3 regions of the Aminobacter sp. SR38 genome follow, and region 2 is predicted to be linked to each of the others. Evidence: riboswitches for the same ligand, from Rfam matches in the RefSeq annotation. Region 2 holds a riboswitch; each other region holds the start of a gene.
The links. Region 2 has a riboswitch for cobalamin ahead of IG197_RS20245 (ABC transporter substrate-binding protein). Riboswitches for the same ligand answer to the same signal wherever they lie in the genome.

Region 1 (5,157 bases), 410 kb from region 2:
GTCGGCGGCTGGGTGTGGGACAATGTCGAGACAGGTGAACCCTCCGGCGCCGTACGCGCCTTCAACGCCCTCACCGGCGAACTGGTCTGGGCCTGGGATCTCGGCAACCCCGCCATCACCAAGCTGCCGCCGGAAGGCGAAAGCTACACCCGCGGCACGCCCAATGTCTGGTCGACACCGGCCTATGACGAGGCCCTTGGCCTTGTCTACCTGCCGACCGGCAACGCCACGCCCGACTTCTTTGGCGCACATCGCTCGAAGGCCGCCGAGGACTATACCGCCTCGGTCGTCGCCCTCGACATTGCAACCGGCCGCGAACGCTGGAAGTTCCAGACCGTGCATCACGACATCTGGGACTATGACGTTCCCGCCCAGCCGGCGCTCTACGACGTGCCGGATGGCAAGGGCGGCACGGTTCCGGCGCTGATCCAGATCACCAAGCGCGGGCAGATCTTCATGCTCGACCGCCGCGACGGCAAGCCGATCGCCGAGGTCGAGGAGCGCGCCGTTCCGCAGACCGGCGGCGTGCCGGAGGACTTCCTGTCGCCGACTCAGCCCTATTCGGTCGGCATGCCGGCGATCGGTGCGGAGCCGTTCGCCGAGGCCAAGATGTGGGGTGCGACGCCTTACGACCAGCTCTACTGCCGCATCGAGTTCAAGAAGATGCGCTACGAGGGCGAATTCACGCCTCCCGGCCTGACGCGTTCGATCATCTTTCCAGGCTACTATGGCGGCATGAACTGGGGCAGTGCGGCGATCGACGAGGCCCGGGGGTTGCTGATCGTCAACGACATCCGCATGCCGCAGTTCGCCCAGCTGATGCCGCGCGAGGAGACCGACAATTATGGCGGCTCGGCAGCCCATGACGGCCTGTCGCAGCAGAAGGGCACGCCCTATGGCGCGCTGAAGAACGGCTTCATGTCGCCGCTCGGCGTTCCCTGTCACCAGCCACCTTATGGCACCTTCACCGGCATCGACCTCAAGACCCGCCAGATCGCCTGGCAGGTTCCGGCGGGCACGCTGCAGGATACCGGTCCGCTTGGCATGAAAACCGGCCTGCAGATCCCGATCGGCATGCCGACGCTGGGCGGTCCGATCGCGACGTCAGGCGGCCTCGTCTTCTACGCCGGCACGCAGGACTATTATCTGCGTGCACTCGACGTGGAGACGGGCAATGAGTTGTGGAAGGGCCGGCTGCCTGTCGGCGCCCAGTCTACGCCAATGACCTTCGTCTCGCATGAGAGCGGAACGCAATATGTGGTCATCTCGGCCGGCGGGGCGCGCCAGTCGCCTGACCGCGGCGACTACATCGTCGCCTACAGGCTGCCCAGGCAGAACTGAGTCTGGGCGCATCGACATCGGAAGGGGCGCCTCGGGCGCCCTTTTCATTTCTGGCCGGCAAGGGCGGTACCCGTGCGACGAACGGGTACCCGCCAGTAGCCGTGCTCGCCCAGCGCAGCGTGCCCCCCGGCCTGCGCGTCATCGGCGAAGCCGAGGGCCTGCCGCCGCTGCCCGAGATGGAAATCGGCATATTGCGCAACCCGCAGGCCGCCAATTCGGCAGTCGACCGGCTCTACGAATTTCTCCGACGCGACCTCACCCAGCAATCCTGATCCTCTCAGCTAGCGCCTTGCGCACTTCTCCTATGCGCCAAGTGCATTGCTGCAATGCGGCAACGTCGCTTGTGCCGCGCCGGACATGAGGAAATTGTGCGTCTAAATCGTTTCAGCTCCCCTGAGTCCGCCCATGCCCTTGCCGATCCTCGCTCTGGCCATTGCATCCTTTTGCATCGGCACCACCGAATTCGTGATCATGGGCCTGTTGCCGGAGGTCGCCGCAGACCTCGGCGTGTCGATCCCGGCCGCCGGTCTTCTGGTCACCGGCTACGCGCTCGGCGTCGTCGTCGGCGCCCCGATCATCGCGGTGGGCACAGCGAAACTGCCGCGCAAACCGGTGCTGATCGGGCTCGCCATGATGTTCGTCTTCGGCAACCTGCTCTGCGCCATCGCCCCCACTTACTGGACGCTGATGATCGCCCGCGTCATCACCGCCTTTGGTCACGGCGCCTTCTTCGGCATCGGCTCGGTGGTGGCGGCAAGCCTGGTCCCAACCAACAAGCGCGCCAGCGCAATTGCGTTGATGTTTGCCGGCCTGACATTGGCGAACATCCTCGGCGTTCCCGGCGGCACGGCACTCGGCGAAGCCTATGGCTGGCGCGCCACCTTCTTTGCCGTCGTCGTCATCGGCCTGCTCTCGGTGGCGGCCATCGCCTGGCTGGTCCCTGCGGGCGTCGCCCCTCCCGGCAAGGGCGGGGTATCAGGCGAGGTCAAGGTGCTGGGCAAGCTCCAGGTATGGCTCGCCATGATCATCTCGGCGCTCGCCTCGGGCAGCCTGTTTGCCGTCTTCACCTACATCAAGCCGATCCTGACCGACGTCAGCGGCCTCTCGGTTGAATCGGTCACTTGGGTGCTGTTGCTGTTCGGCGGCGGCATGACGATCGGCAACATCATCGGCGGCAAGCTGGCCGACTGGAAGCTGATGCCCACAGCCATCGGCGCGCTGGTGGTGATGGCGGCGATCCACGTCGCCTTCGCCGAACTCAGCTCTTCGGCGCCCGCCGCGATCCTGCTCGTCTTCATGTGGGGCGTCATCACCTTCGTCATCGTGCCACCGATGCAGATGCGCGTCGTCGAAACCGCTTCGGAGGCACCGAACCTCGCGGCCACCCTCAACCAGGGCGCCTTCAACGCCGGCAACGCCGCCGGCGCCTGGGCCGGTGGTGCTGCGATTTCGATGGGCGTGAGCTATGCCGACCTGCCCTTCGTCGGCGCGGCCATTGCGCTGTCTGCCTTCAGCGTCGCGCTCATTTCCTTCGCGCTCGACCGCCGCGACGCAATTCAGCAGGCGGCATGACGCTTTAGCGATTGTCAGCAACCCGTCGCTGCTGTAGCCACGACAGCGATGGTTCCTGCTATCCGGTTCGGGCAGCAGGTTAAATGGGAACACGGTGAGACGTCCCCGACGCGAAACCGTGGCTGCCCCCGCAACTGTGAGCGGATAGCAATTCGGAAACATGCCACTGGCCGAAAGGCCGGGAAGGCTCCGAGGCGCGATCACCCGCAAGCCAGGAGACCTGCCATCATCCGATTAACTCAACCGGCCGGGGTGTGCCGCGGAGATGATGATGGTTGCGACTGCCTTTTTCGGTACCGGCGCGCTTTCCGGATCGTTCTGCTGCCTCCGCCCGACCGCGGAGACAGGGTATGCTCGATCGCGTCCACGCCGCTAGCCGCCTTGTAGGCACCACCCCGGCACTGCTCGAACTCGATGGCGTCAGCTGGGGCCCTCGTGCTTCGCAGCCGATCCTCGAGCCGATCAGCCTTGCGGTTGCGCCGGGCGAGTTGCTCGCCATCGTCGGCCCCAACGGTGCCGGCAAGTCGAGCCTGCTGCGCTGCCTCTACCGCTACCACAAGCCGACTTCGGGCACTGTCCGCCTCGACGGCACCGACATCTGGAAGATGAAGCCGCGCGACTGCGCCCGCCGTATAGCGACCGTGCTTCAGGAAAGCGCCTCGGACTTCGGCCTGACCGTCGCAGAAATCATCGAGTTGGGCCTGACCCCGCATGTCACGAGTTTCGGCACCAGCGACCGCGACTACGACCAAGTCGAGGCAGCCCTTGCCCTCCTCGGCCTGACCGCACTCGCTGCGCGCGACCTCTGCTCGCTGTCGGGCGGCGAAAAGCAGCGCGTGATGATCGCCCGGGCATTGGTGCAGCGACCCGACCTTCTGATCCTCGACGAACCGACCAACCACCTCGACATCCGCCACCAGCTCGAAGTGCTGGAGCTGCTCGGCAATCTCGGCTGCACCGTCATCGTTTCCCTGCACGATTTGGCGCTCGCCTCGGCCCATGCCAACCGCGTGCTTGTCATGGACGGCGGCCGCGCCATTGCCTGCGGCGCGCCCGCCGACATCCTGACGCCCGATCGCATACGTGACAGCTTTTCCGTCGGAGCGACCCTCGACGACCACCCCGTCACCGGTCGTCCACGCTTTTCCTTTCACCTCGAACGCTGAACATCAAGGAGCCTCCATGCGCCTGCCCATCATCGCCGCCGCCCTGCTCGCCACCTGCGCAACAGCTATGGCCAGCGGCTTCCCCGTCACCGTCAAGAGCTGCAACCGCGACGTCACCTTCGAGGCCGCGCCCAAGCGCGCCGTCTCGCACGACGTCAACCTGACCGAGATGATGCTGGCGCTCGGCCTCGCCGACCACATGGCCGGCTATTCCGGCATCTCCGGCTGGAAGACGCTGAGCGAGGATTTGCGCAAGGGCGTCGGCGAACTGCCCGAACTCGCCCCACAATACGTCAGCAAGGAAGTGCTGCTCGGCGCCGACACCGACCTGTTCTTCGCCGGCTGGAATTACGGCATGAAGGTCGGCGGCGACGTCACCCCGGATACGCTCGCGCCCTTCAAGATCGCTGTCTACGAGCTGACCGAAAGCTGCATCCACATCATGAAGAAGGACAAGTCGTCGCTTCAGGACATGTATGCCGACCTGCTCAATCTCGGCGCCATTTTTGGTGTGCGCGAGAAGGCGGAGGTCCTGGTGGCAGGCTATGAGAAGGCACTCGCCGACTTCCAGGCCGAGCTGCCCAAGCTCGACAAGCCGGTCAACGTGTTCATCTACGATTCCGGCGAGCAGAAGCCGTTTACCGCCGGACGCTACGCCATGCCGACCGCCATTATCGAGGCAGCCGGCGGCAAGAACATCGTCGACGACGTCGAGTCGAGCTGGGTCGAGATCGGCTGGGAGCCAGTCATCGAGCGCAATCCCGACATGGTGGTGATCGTCAATTACGGTGAGGTAACTGCCGAGCAGAAGATCGACTACATGCGCACCAACCCGGCCTTCAAGGACATCGAGGCAGTGAAGAACAACCGCTTCTTCGTGCTCGAATACAACGAGGCGACGCCGGGACCGCGCAACATTGCGGCGATCAAGCGGCTGGCCGCCGCGATGCGGGCCGACTGAGCCGTGTCGCATCGCCACCTCGTCACAGGGCCAAGACACGTCCTGATCCACGCCATGCCGGCCCTGATACCGGGGCTGGCCGTGGTGCTTGTGATAGGCATGATCATTGCCGTCGGC
Region 2 (5,157 bases):
TCCGAAAAACTCCATGTCGGCGAGCGCCGCCGCCATGTCGACGATGCCGTTGCCGTTGAAGACCAGGCGCATGGCATCGATACCCGTAACTGCCGCCAGCGCCTTGAGCTGCGCCACACAATCGTCCGGCGAGCCTGCAATCACCTGCCGCGCCATGGCCGTCTGCCGGTCGGGCATCACGATCTGGTCAGTAGACCGCCCTGCGGCCTTTGCCGACGCAACCCGACGTTCGAACAGCCGCGGCACGAGCTCGTCGAGCTTGCCCATCGCCTGCACCTTCGTCGGAGCGATGCAGACATAGCGAGACAGTTGCGACGCCCGCAGACGGCAGGCATGGCCCTCCTCCTCGAGGATTGCCTGGTAGGTGGCAAGCTGCCCGACTTCAGGCGGATCGAGACTGAGCAGCAACGGCAATCCCTCGCGGGCGGCGAAGCCAAGCGTGTCGCGCGAAGTGCCGGCGACATAGACCGGCACCGTCTCGCCTGGAAGAAGCGGTCCAACCGAAACCTCCGAAGCCGGCCAGCACGCGCCCTCTTCGATCCTTGCGCCTGATGTCCAGGCATCGCGCATGATCCGGTAGGAGTCCTCGAAACGAGCCCTGGTGCTCTCGGCGGCGATGCCCAGCGCGGCAAGCGTCGCCGGATGTGTGCCACGGCCGATGCCCAGGTCGATGCGGCCGCCGCTCTGCCAGTGCAACTGTGCCACCTCCTCAGCCAAGAGGAATGGATGGTAGAGCGGCGTCACCACGATGGAGGTGCCGACCCGCAGCCGCTGCGTCCGGGCAAGGATGGCGGAGGCGAGGATCAAGGTCGACGGATAAGCCTGCGGCGGGTTCTGGAAATGAAACTCGTTGAACCAGATGCCGTCGAAGCCCGTGCGCTCGACGTCTTCGCAGAGCCGCAACATCGAAGCGTGGCTCTCGGCCCTTCCCCCTCGCGCAAAGCCTGTAATGTCGAGCCGCATCAGGTCAGCTCGTGCGGGGCAAAAACGGGAATGTCGCGCAGCAGCCCGATCTCGACATTGACGCCATAGACGTCGCGCACCGTCTGTTCGGTCAACGTGCTCCGCCAGTTGCCATGGCCGACAACGGCGCCCTTGTCGAGCAGGAGCAGGCTGTCGGAAAAGCGGGCGGCGAGCGACAGGTCATGGATGGCGACCAGTGCCGTCACACCTCGTTCGCGCGCGATCTCGGCCACCACGCGCAGGGTGAATAGCTGGTTGCCGATGTCGAGCGCGCTCGTCGGCTCGTCGAGCACCAGCACCTCGGTCTCCTGCGCCAGGGCACGCGCAAGCATCACACGCTGGCGTTCGCCGCCGCTGAGCTCCGACATCGGACGGAAGGCGAAATCCTCGAGGCGCAGCCGCCTGAGCATGTCCTCGACGACGGCGAGATCACCACGGCTCGGGCTCGCCCCCATATGCGGTGTGCGACCGAGCAGGCAGGTCTCGAACACCGTCGCTGGAAAGCTGAGCGGCGAGGATTGCGGCACATAGGCGATCCGGCGGGCGCGGACTTTGGGCGACATTGCGCGGATGTCGTGGCCGTCGAGCAGGATCCGCCCCGACGACGGCGTGGCAAGGCCGAGCACGGTCCGCACCAGGGTCGACTTGCCGGCACCATTGGGGCCGATGAGGCCGAGTATGTCGCCCTTCGTCAGCCCGACCGAGACCTCGCGCAGCACGGGGCGGCTGCCATAACCGAAGCTGACCTTGTCGACGGAAAGATAGTCGCTCATGAAAAATACTCCGAGCGCCTGGACAGGATCAGGTGCAGGAACAGCGGCACGCCGACGAAGGCGACGACGATGCCGACCGGAATGACTGTCGGGCTGAACGCCATGCGCCCGACAGTGTCGGCCAGAAGCAGCAGCATGGCGCCGCAGATCGCCGAAAACGGGATGAGATGGCGATGGTCGCTGCCGATCAGCAGCCGGGCGACATGCGGCCCGATCAACCCGACAAAGCCGATCACGCCGGTGAAGCTGATGACCACCGCCGAGACCACCACCGACAGCACGACGGCGATGCCGCGCAGCAGCGCGACATTGATGCCGAGCGAACGCGAAACGTCGTCGCCGGCGCTCGTCAACGCGTTGAATTGCCAGGCCCGCGACTGAGCCAGCGGCAGGGCGACCAGCAGTGCCGCACCAGAGACGGCAACCGCATCCCAGCCGATGCCGTTCAGGCTGCCGAACGTCCAGTGCACGACCCGGGCCAGTTGCTCCTGGGTGGCGACGAACTGCACGGCTGCGGTCATGGCGCTGAACAGGTACATCAGGGCAATGCCGGTCAACACCATCGTCTGTGCCCCCATGCCGCGCAGCCAAGCCATGGAGAACACCAGCACGGCGCAGCCGAGCGCGAACAGAAATGCCGTCAGCGGCACGAAATAGAGCCCGGCGGCGCTGAAGCCTATGCCGAACATGATGGCGATCGAGGCACCGAAGGCCGCCGCCGAGGACACGCCGATCGTGTAGGGGCTAACCAGCGGATTGCGGGTGATCGCCTGCATCAAAACACCGGCGAATGCCAGTGACCCACCGGCTACCATGGCCATGACGACGCGCGGCAGGCGCAGATAAACGAGCACCCGCGCCTGCTGCGGATCGACCTCGGCGACGAAATGGCCGAACGAGACCTTTTGCAGGATGACCATGAGCAGCGTCACCAGCCCCGTCTCGGCGATGCCGACGATGGCAACGCCGCCGGCGACGAGCAGCAGCACAAGCAGCGCGCACAGGATGACAGCCGCCTTGCGATAGCCGGCTCGGCGGTAGAGGCTGGAAATGCCGTCGGATTGGCCACGCGCCAAACCGGCACTGCTTGCGATGTCCATGGTCTAAGGCTCCGGATTGAGAGGGTACGCCGCCGCCTGACGGGCGGCGGCGTACTGGTCGATCAGTTGGAGGCTGTGCCCTGGTAGGTCATGCCGCCCTGGAACGGCAGGCCTTGGTAGAGCTCGATCCACTCCTTCATCGCAGCCTCGGGATCGACGTCGGTGAAGAGGTCGGGATAGAGCCACTTGGCGACTTGCAGCGCGCCGGTGACCTTGGAGGATCCGCCGGCGAGGTAGTAGTTGATCAGGCGGACATCGCCCGCCTGCCCTGCCGGCGTGCCTGATATTTCCTCGCGCGCGACGATCGCCCTCCAGCTCTCGGCGAATTTTGCCTCCGGGATGGTCTGGTAGGAGCCGGGCTGCAGCTTGATTACAAGGTCGGGCTTGCGCGCGATGATCTCCTCGGGATCGACGGTGAAGCTGTTTTCGTTGCCGCGCGACGATGGCTCCTTCTTGATGTCGATGTCGCCGAAGACATTGGTGCCGCCGCCGGCCTCGATCATGTCGTGCCAGCCTGAGCCGGGCGTGACGGTCACGAGATCACGGACCTCTTCAAGATAAACCTTCTTGCGCTCGACGCCCTTCAGACGCTCGGCCAGCAGGTCCATGTACTTGGTGTAGTAGGCGTTCAGCGCATCGGCCTTTTCCTTCTCGTCGAACAGCTTGCCGAACAATGTCACGTTTTCGACATGCTGCAGCGTGTCCCAGGCGGTGACGACCAGCACCGGAATGTCGAAGGCTTCGAGCTGCTTGGCTGCCTCCTCATAGACGCCGTTGCGAGGGATGATGACCAGGTCCGGCTTGAGCGCAACGATCGCCTCGTAATTGGGCTGCGTCTGGCCTTGGCCGACAATGTCGGCTTCCTTGAACTGCGGCCAGTAGGTCGGATCCCGCATCGTGCTGGCATCGACGCCAACGACCTTGTCGATGGCGCCAATGGCGCGGGCGAACTCGACCGCGTAGCGGTTGAAGATCACCGCCCGCTTGATCGGCAGTTCCAGCTCGACCTTGCGGCCGGCATCGTCGGTGAAGCTTTCCGCGGCCGCCGGCGCAAGGCCAATGGCGGATGCCGCGGCGAGCCCGAGCCAAAGGATCCAATGTCTGATGTTCATGATCTCTCCTTGCTTGAAAGGGGTGCGCAACGCCTGGCGTTGCCATGCCCGGAAGGCGTCCGGGACAATAGGTAGAGGCGCGATGCCACGGCAGCAGGCGACGAATGCGTCTGCCCAAGCTTTCGATATTCTTGGGAAACCGTTCTTCCCGACATCGCCGCGCCAACCTCTGCCTGCCCTGGCGGGGATGCGGAAATGCAGACCTAGCGAAAGCCGCAAACGGGCCTCCGGACGGGAACCGGCATTCCTGTGGCACACCCCGACCACGGAATCTCACTCTGTCAGGCAGGTCTCCTGGCTCGCGGGTCCTAGCCTTGTCGCCCGTCTTCCCGGCACGAATGCCAGTGACACAGGGGCAATAGGCTCACCGCTTACAGTTGCGGGACAGCTCCGGTTTCGCACCGGATTCCCTCTTAGCTTCCACCTCGCGGCGGAAGACCATGACGGCGCCAACCTATCGACGGCCAAGGTAAAGTCAAGTTGCCATCCGGGACTATACAGGGCGGCATTTGCCTGAGCCGCGACGATGCTGGAGACCAGGTTGCGCGGAACTGCAGGCAGCGCAAACTGTTCTCCAACTCAGCGAACCGGCGAAACGGTCACCGAGACGATCTGGAACGGCACCGCACCATAGGTGGCGACCGTCTGGGGATGCTCCCACGCGCGGAACTGTCGCGACGGCCGCGCCGACAGCACCAACGCGCCATCCGCCTGGTCCGGCCGGATGGTACCGCGAAACCGCAAAGTCAGCCGGCCGCCTGATTTACCCAGCTTGCGATAGCGCAGCCGCGCGAAATGGCATTCGCCGCCATTCAGCTCCATCTCGATGCGACGGCGCACCGGCGGCACGTCCAGCCGCACGACGATGTCGATCTCGGCAGGCGCACCGCCAACTGCCGCCGGCGGCAACGGCACCTGCTGCGCCAGTGCCGGGGTGACCTGCCCCGCACCATCGCCCGCCTGTGTGCGCCGACCGTGCCAGACGACGCCGGGCAGCTCGCGCTCACGGACAGCGCGTTTCTTGCGCATGCGCAACTGCTTGGCGACACCGCGTGACAGCCAGGTCAGACCCTTGAAGTCGGTCCGCGGCTTGGCCTGCAGCAAGGCAGCGATACGGGCGGCGCCGGCGCGATCGGCCATGTCGACCACCTGCTCCAGCACATCGTCGGGAACCGGCACCGACATCTCTGCTTTCAGATAGCTCAGCGC
Region 3 (5,157 bases), 1.7 Mb from region 2:
GGTCGTCGCCGGTGTTCTTCCTGAGGTCGAGGAACTCCTCGATATCGACGTGCCAGGTCTCGAGATAGGCGCAGACAGCACCCTTGCGCTTGCCGCCCTGATTGACGGCGATAGCCGTGTCGTTGGCAACCTTGAGGAACGGCACCACACCCTGGCTCTCGCCATTGGTGCCCTTGATGTGGGCGCCGAGGCCGCGCACCGGGGTCCAGTCATTGCCGAGCCCGCCGGAATATTTGGCCAACAGCGCATTGTCCTTCACCGCCTTGAAGATGCCGTCGAGATCGTCGGCGACGGTGGTGAGGAAACAGGACGACAATTGCGGGCGCAGCGTGCCGGAGTTGAACAGCGTTGGCGTCGAGGCCATGAAATCGAAGGACGACAAAAGATCATAGAACTCGATGGCGCGGCTCTCGCGATCGATCTCGCGGCCTGCCAGGCCCATCGCCACGCGCATGAAAAAGGCCTGCGGCAGTTCGAAACGCTTGCCTTTGCTGTGCAGGAAATAGCGGTCATAGAGCGTCTGCAGACCCAGATACTGGAACTGCAGGTCGCGCTCGGGCTTCAGCGCGGCACTGAGCCTGGCAAGGTCGAAACGGCCAAGTTCGGGGTCGATCAATTCGGCCTTGATGCCGGTGGCGATGAAGGCGGGGAAATAGGTGGCATAGCGCTGGGTCATTTCGGCCTGGGTGGCCTGCTCAGACCTGGCCGAGACGAAGCTCAGTGCCTCGCGCCGCAACCGGTCCAGCAACAACCGGGCGCTGACGAAGGCGTAGTTCGGTTCGGTTTCGACAAGCGTACGGGCGGCCAGGATCGGCGCCAGCGAAAGCTCGTCGACGGTGATGCCGTCATAGAGATTGCGCCTTGTCTCGGCCAGGATCGCATCCGCCGAGACGGCCTCGAGCCCGCTGCAGGCCTCGTCGACAATGCGGGCCAGTCGCGTCTCGTTCAGCGGTGCCAGGCTGCCGTCATCGGCCTTGACCTGGAGCGGCGGTGCGGCGACCTCGACCGACGTGACCTTGGCGGCAGCGCGTTCGCGGGCACGTTCCTCGCGGTAGAGCACATAGGCGCGGGCGACCTTGTGATGCTCGGAGCGCATCAGCGCCAGTTCGACCTGGTCCTGGATTTCCTCGATGTGGAAGGTGCGGCCGCTATCCGCCCGCCTGGTCAGCGCGGCGAACACCTGGCCGGCCAGTTCCTCGACGACGTCGTGGACGCGGCGCGAACCGGCGGCCACCGAACCCTCGGTGGCGAGAAACGCCTTGGTCAGCGCCACAGTGATCTTGGTCGCGTCGAACGGCGTCACCGCGCCGTTGCGCCGGATGACACGGTAGCCAGGTTCGGACGCGGTCTCGGAACCCTGGCTGAGAGCGGACGGAACGCTGTTGGTTCCGCTGGATTGAAGTGTGGAGGTCGCCGGCATCATCTTCCCCGATGGTTTGGGGGCGAAGGGCCTTGGGCGGACGCATGACGGATTTCAGCCAGCGCAAGCCGGCAGAACGCAAGCGCACCACCGGACACCCCGCCCGTGGACGTTCAGACTCGATCGCGGCAGGTCTCCTGGCTCGCAGGTCATTGCCGCTGTCTGGCCTTCCCAGCGCCCATTGGCGCCAGTGGCACTACGCGACAGCAACTCACTGCTTACAGTTGCGGGGGCAGCGCCGGCATTGCGAAATCGCGCACCGGCTTCCCTCTTAGCTCCCGAGCTGGAATCAACTCGGAAGAACCACGATGTCTACATGTAGTATGACTGACGGGTGTCGTGTCAACAGGTGGAAGAATCATTTCCACCTCATCGACCGATCAACGCCGGCGGCCGATCAATCCCTGACGTAGTCGCGCCACAGCGCCTGATAGACCGGGCATTCGGCATTCAGAGCCTCATGGCTGCCCGTGCCGACGATCCTGCTATCGTCGAGCACGACGATCATGTCGGCCGAACGCGCCGAGAACAGATGGTGCGTGACGATGATGACGAGGCGGTCGCGGCCGAAGGCCAGCAGCTCACGCTCGAGCGCCATCGCCGATTCGGCGTCGAGCGCCGAAGTAGGTTCGTCGAAAACGGCGATGTGCGGATCGCGCAGCACGGCGCGCGAAATCGCCAGGCGCTGGCGCTGGCCGCCGGAGAAGTTCTGCCCTGCCTGGACCAGTTCGGTGTCGATGCCTTTGGGCAAACCGGCGGTGAACTTGTCGGCGGAGGAAAACGCCAGCGCCTTGTCGATCTCGTCGTCGCGAAGCGGGCGCGGCAGCGACGCCTGAAGGTTCTCGCGGATGGTACCCGAAAACAGTGACGTCTCCTGGTCGACAACACCGATGCGGCCGCGCAGCCAACGCGGATTGTAGGCGCGGACGTCGATGCCGCCGATTGCCACCTTGCCGGCATGATCGCGCTCCAGTCCCAAAAGGACGCGCAGCAGGCTGGACTTGCCGGAGCCATTGCGGCCGACGATCGCCACGACGCCCGTCGCCGGCAGCACCAGGCTGACACCGTTGAGTGCCGCAGCCGTCGCCTCGGGATAGCGGAAGGTCAGATCCTCGACCGTGATCGGGCCGAAATCAGCAGCACGCAGCGCCGGGGCAACGATGGCGCGCTCCGGCTGGCGCTTGAGGAAAGCCGCGAGGGCCGAGACGGTGGCGCTCACCGAATGGAACTGGATCAGGATGCCGGCACTGGTCAGCATCGGCATGGTCGCCCGGGTGACGAGCAGCTGCAGCGCAAGCAGGCCACCGATCGTGAGATCGCCGCGCAGGATGCGCCAGCAGCCGACGAGGACGACGAGCAGCGTCAGGATCTCGCTCAGCAGGCCAAGCGTGAACGAATAGGAGTGCGAGAGGTCGAGTATGTGCCAGCGCGCCTTGATGGCTTCGGCCGACTTCGCGGACCAGCGCCCGATGAAGAAGCGCTCAACCGCATTCGACTTGATGCCGCGGATGTTGCCTACCGTTTCAGCGGTCGCCCCCTGCAGGGCGCCGTTGAGGCGGAACGAGCTGCGGCTCGCCTCGCCCAGCTGGGCATTGGTCTTGCGGGCAAAGGCGGCGAAGATCAGGGCAACGACAAAGGCCAGCAGGCAGATGAGATAGTCGTAGTACAGCGCCACGGCGAACGAGACGGCAGCACCCAACATGGTGAGGAAGAAATTCGGCGCAGCGCTCAGCATGAAGGTGGCGACACGCTGGGATTCGTTGAGGAGGTTGATCGTGCTTCCGCCTGCGGATGCCGAACTCTCATAGGGGATGCGCATGAGGCGGAAGTAGATGCGTCTCGACAGCCGGGCGGTGAACCTTGCGTCCACGTCGTTGATCAGCGAGTTGTGCCAGCGTGAGGTCATGTGCCTGATAACCGCCGCCACGATGGCGATGGCGGCGAACTGGGTCGCTGCCCAACCGTCCTTGCCGACCATGACGCTGTCGACGATCTTCTGCGAAAGGATCGGAACCGTCACCGAGAGCACGATTCCGGCCAGCGAAAGCGCAATGGCAAGAAAAAACTTACGGCGGTAGATGCCCATGATCCGCATCAGTATCCGCCAATCGCCGAGCGGTATCTTGCGCAAGGCGTTCAGTTTCTCTCGAAATTTCATTGCCTAACCGACGCCGCTCGAACAACAGGGACGGGTTCGCTAGGTCATTCGCGCTTTCCTGTCAAATAATATGACAATGATAGTCATATTATTGTGAAACGCTTCGGCGAAAATCGCCCGCCTCGCGGAACGACGAACAAAACAAGTCTTCCAGATCCTCGCCAGCCGTAGCTGGGCGGCGCCGGCATGTGTCTGTTCCAGGTGAGGCCAGGTGTCGCGCCGCGCATCACCCGGCTTGCACACACCGCAGGACCCATTATACAGCCATCACCAATCTTGAGTCACATACTCATATTAACTTACGCCAGCCCTTCGTTCGCGGACAGCCAGCTTTTCCAGATTTTTCGAGGGGGCTGTCATGTCTAACGTTCACACCGGCCGCGGTTCGCGGTCGCAAATGCTTCTGGCCGGCGTTTCGCTTCTGTTGCTGCAATCGGCCGGCATCGCCAGTGCCCAGACGGCAACGACACCGGCCAAGAAGGTCGAGGAAACGAAGCCGCTGCTGAGCAATGAAGAGCGCATCGTGCTCGACAGGCTCGTCGTCACATCGGCGCGCACCACCGGCAAGGTGCTCGACATTCCGATGTCGGTGTCGGTCATCGACCGCGAGACGCTGCAGCGCCATGTCGTCCGCGACATCCAGGACATGGTTCGCTACGAGCCGGGCGTCACCGTCTCGCGCACGACATCGCTTACCAATCCGTTCGGCCAGCTGACCGGCTTCAACATCCGCGCCATGGGCGGCAACCGCGTCCAGATGAGTGTCGACGGCAGCCGCATCCAGGAGCAGATCATCGACGGCAGCCGCGACTTCGTCGACCCCTTCAACATGCGCAGCGCCGAGATCGTACGCGGTCCGAACTCGGTGCTCCAGGGCGCCGATGCGCTGGGTGGCGCAGTCGCATTCCGCACGCTCGACCCCGACGATCTTCTCAACGGCTCGAAGCCATGGGCAGTCGAGATGAAGACCGCCTATGACAGCTACGACGATTCGTTCCGCAAGCAGGTGAGTGCGGCCGCTGAATCCGGCGACTTCAAGTTCCTCGGCAGCTTCGGTCATCTCGGGGCGTCGGAAGGCGATTTCAGCAACAGCCGCGCCGATGGCGGCCAGTGGGGCTGTCCACGCCAGGCGATCTGGCCGTGCAACAAGGCGTTTCCCGCCGACACCGACGCCTTCAACGGTCTGATGAAGCTGCAGTGGAACCCGACCCAGGATCACGAGGTCAAGCTGACCGGCGAGTGGTTCAACCGCAACACGACGATCCAGCAGATGTACGACTCGTCTGCGGGATCGACGTACGTCAACACCAGCTGGCAGCGCGAACTGGAGATGGAGCGTTACAGGCTGGCCCTGTCGCACGACTGGAAGGTCGACGCGCCGTGGCTCGATGAGATCAAGTGGCAGATCTCCTATTCGCCGCAGAAGCGCGACACCTACAGCAATCAGCTGCGCACCTACCCAACGCGCCGCCAACAGAACATCCAGGTCCGCAATTATGGCGAGGATTTCCTCGAGGCCGACGTGCAGGCCAACTCGTCCTTCGAACTGGGCGGCCTGTCGCACAAGCTGACCTATGGT

Region 1: another riboswitch for cobalamin. It lies ahead of IG197_RS22170 (ABC transporter ATP-binding protein); the one in region 2 lies ahead of IG197_RS20245 (ABC transporter substrate-binding protein).
Region 3: another riboswitch for cobalamin. It lies ahead of IG197_RS11935 (ribonucleoside-diphosphate reductase subunit alpha); the one in region 2 lies ahead of IG197_RS20245 (ABC transporter substrate-binding protein).

Annotation. Positions count from the first base shown of each region.
Region 1 covers NZ_CP062112.1:4,536,029-4,541,185, reverse strand. The annotation lists gene IG197_RS22185 (membrane-bound PQQ-dependent dehydrogenase, glucose/quinate/shikimate family) at 1-1,341, shown strand, start outside; gene IG197_RS22180 (hypothetical protein) at 1,443-1,613, shown strand; gene IG197_RS22175 (MFS transporter) at 1,747-2,913, shown strand; cobalamin riboswitch at 2,946-3,156, shown strand; gene IG197_RS22170 (ABC transporter ATP-binding protein) at 3,264-4,079, shown strand; gene IG197_RS22165 (ABC transporter substrate-binding protein) at 4,096-5,040, shown strand; gene IG197_RS22160 (iron ABC transporter permease) at 5,095-5,157, shown strand, end outside.
Region 2 covers NZ_CP062112.1:4,124,396-4,129,552, reverse strand. The annotation lists gene IG197_RS20260 (LLM class flavin-dependent oxidoreductase) at 1-963, opposite strand, end outside; gene IG197_RS20255 (ABC transporter ATP-binding protein) at 963-1,736, opposite strand; gene IG197_RS20250 (iron ABC transporter permease) at 1,733-2,836, opposite strand; gene IG197_RS20245 (ABC transporter substrate-binding protein) at 2,899-3,948, opposite strand; cobalamin riboswitch at 4,215-4,406, opposite strand; gene IG197_RS20240 (nucleotidyltransferase family protein) at 4,528-5,157, opposite strand, start outside.
Region 3 covers NZ_CP062112.1:2,431,182-2,436,338, forward strand. The annotation lists gene IG197_RS11935 (ribonucleoside-diphosphate reductase subunit alpha) at 1-1,420, opposite strand, end outside; cobalamin riboswitch at 1,530-1,743, opposite strand; gene IG197_RS11940 (peptidase domain-containing ABC transporter) at 1,818-3,578, opposite strand; gene IG197_RS11945 (TonB-dependent hemoglobin/transferrin/lactoferrin family receptor) at 3,937-5,157, shown strand, end outside.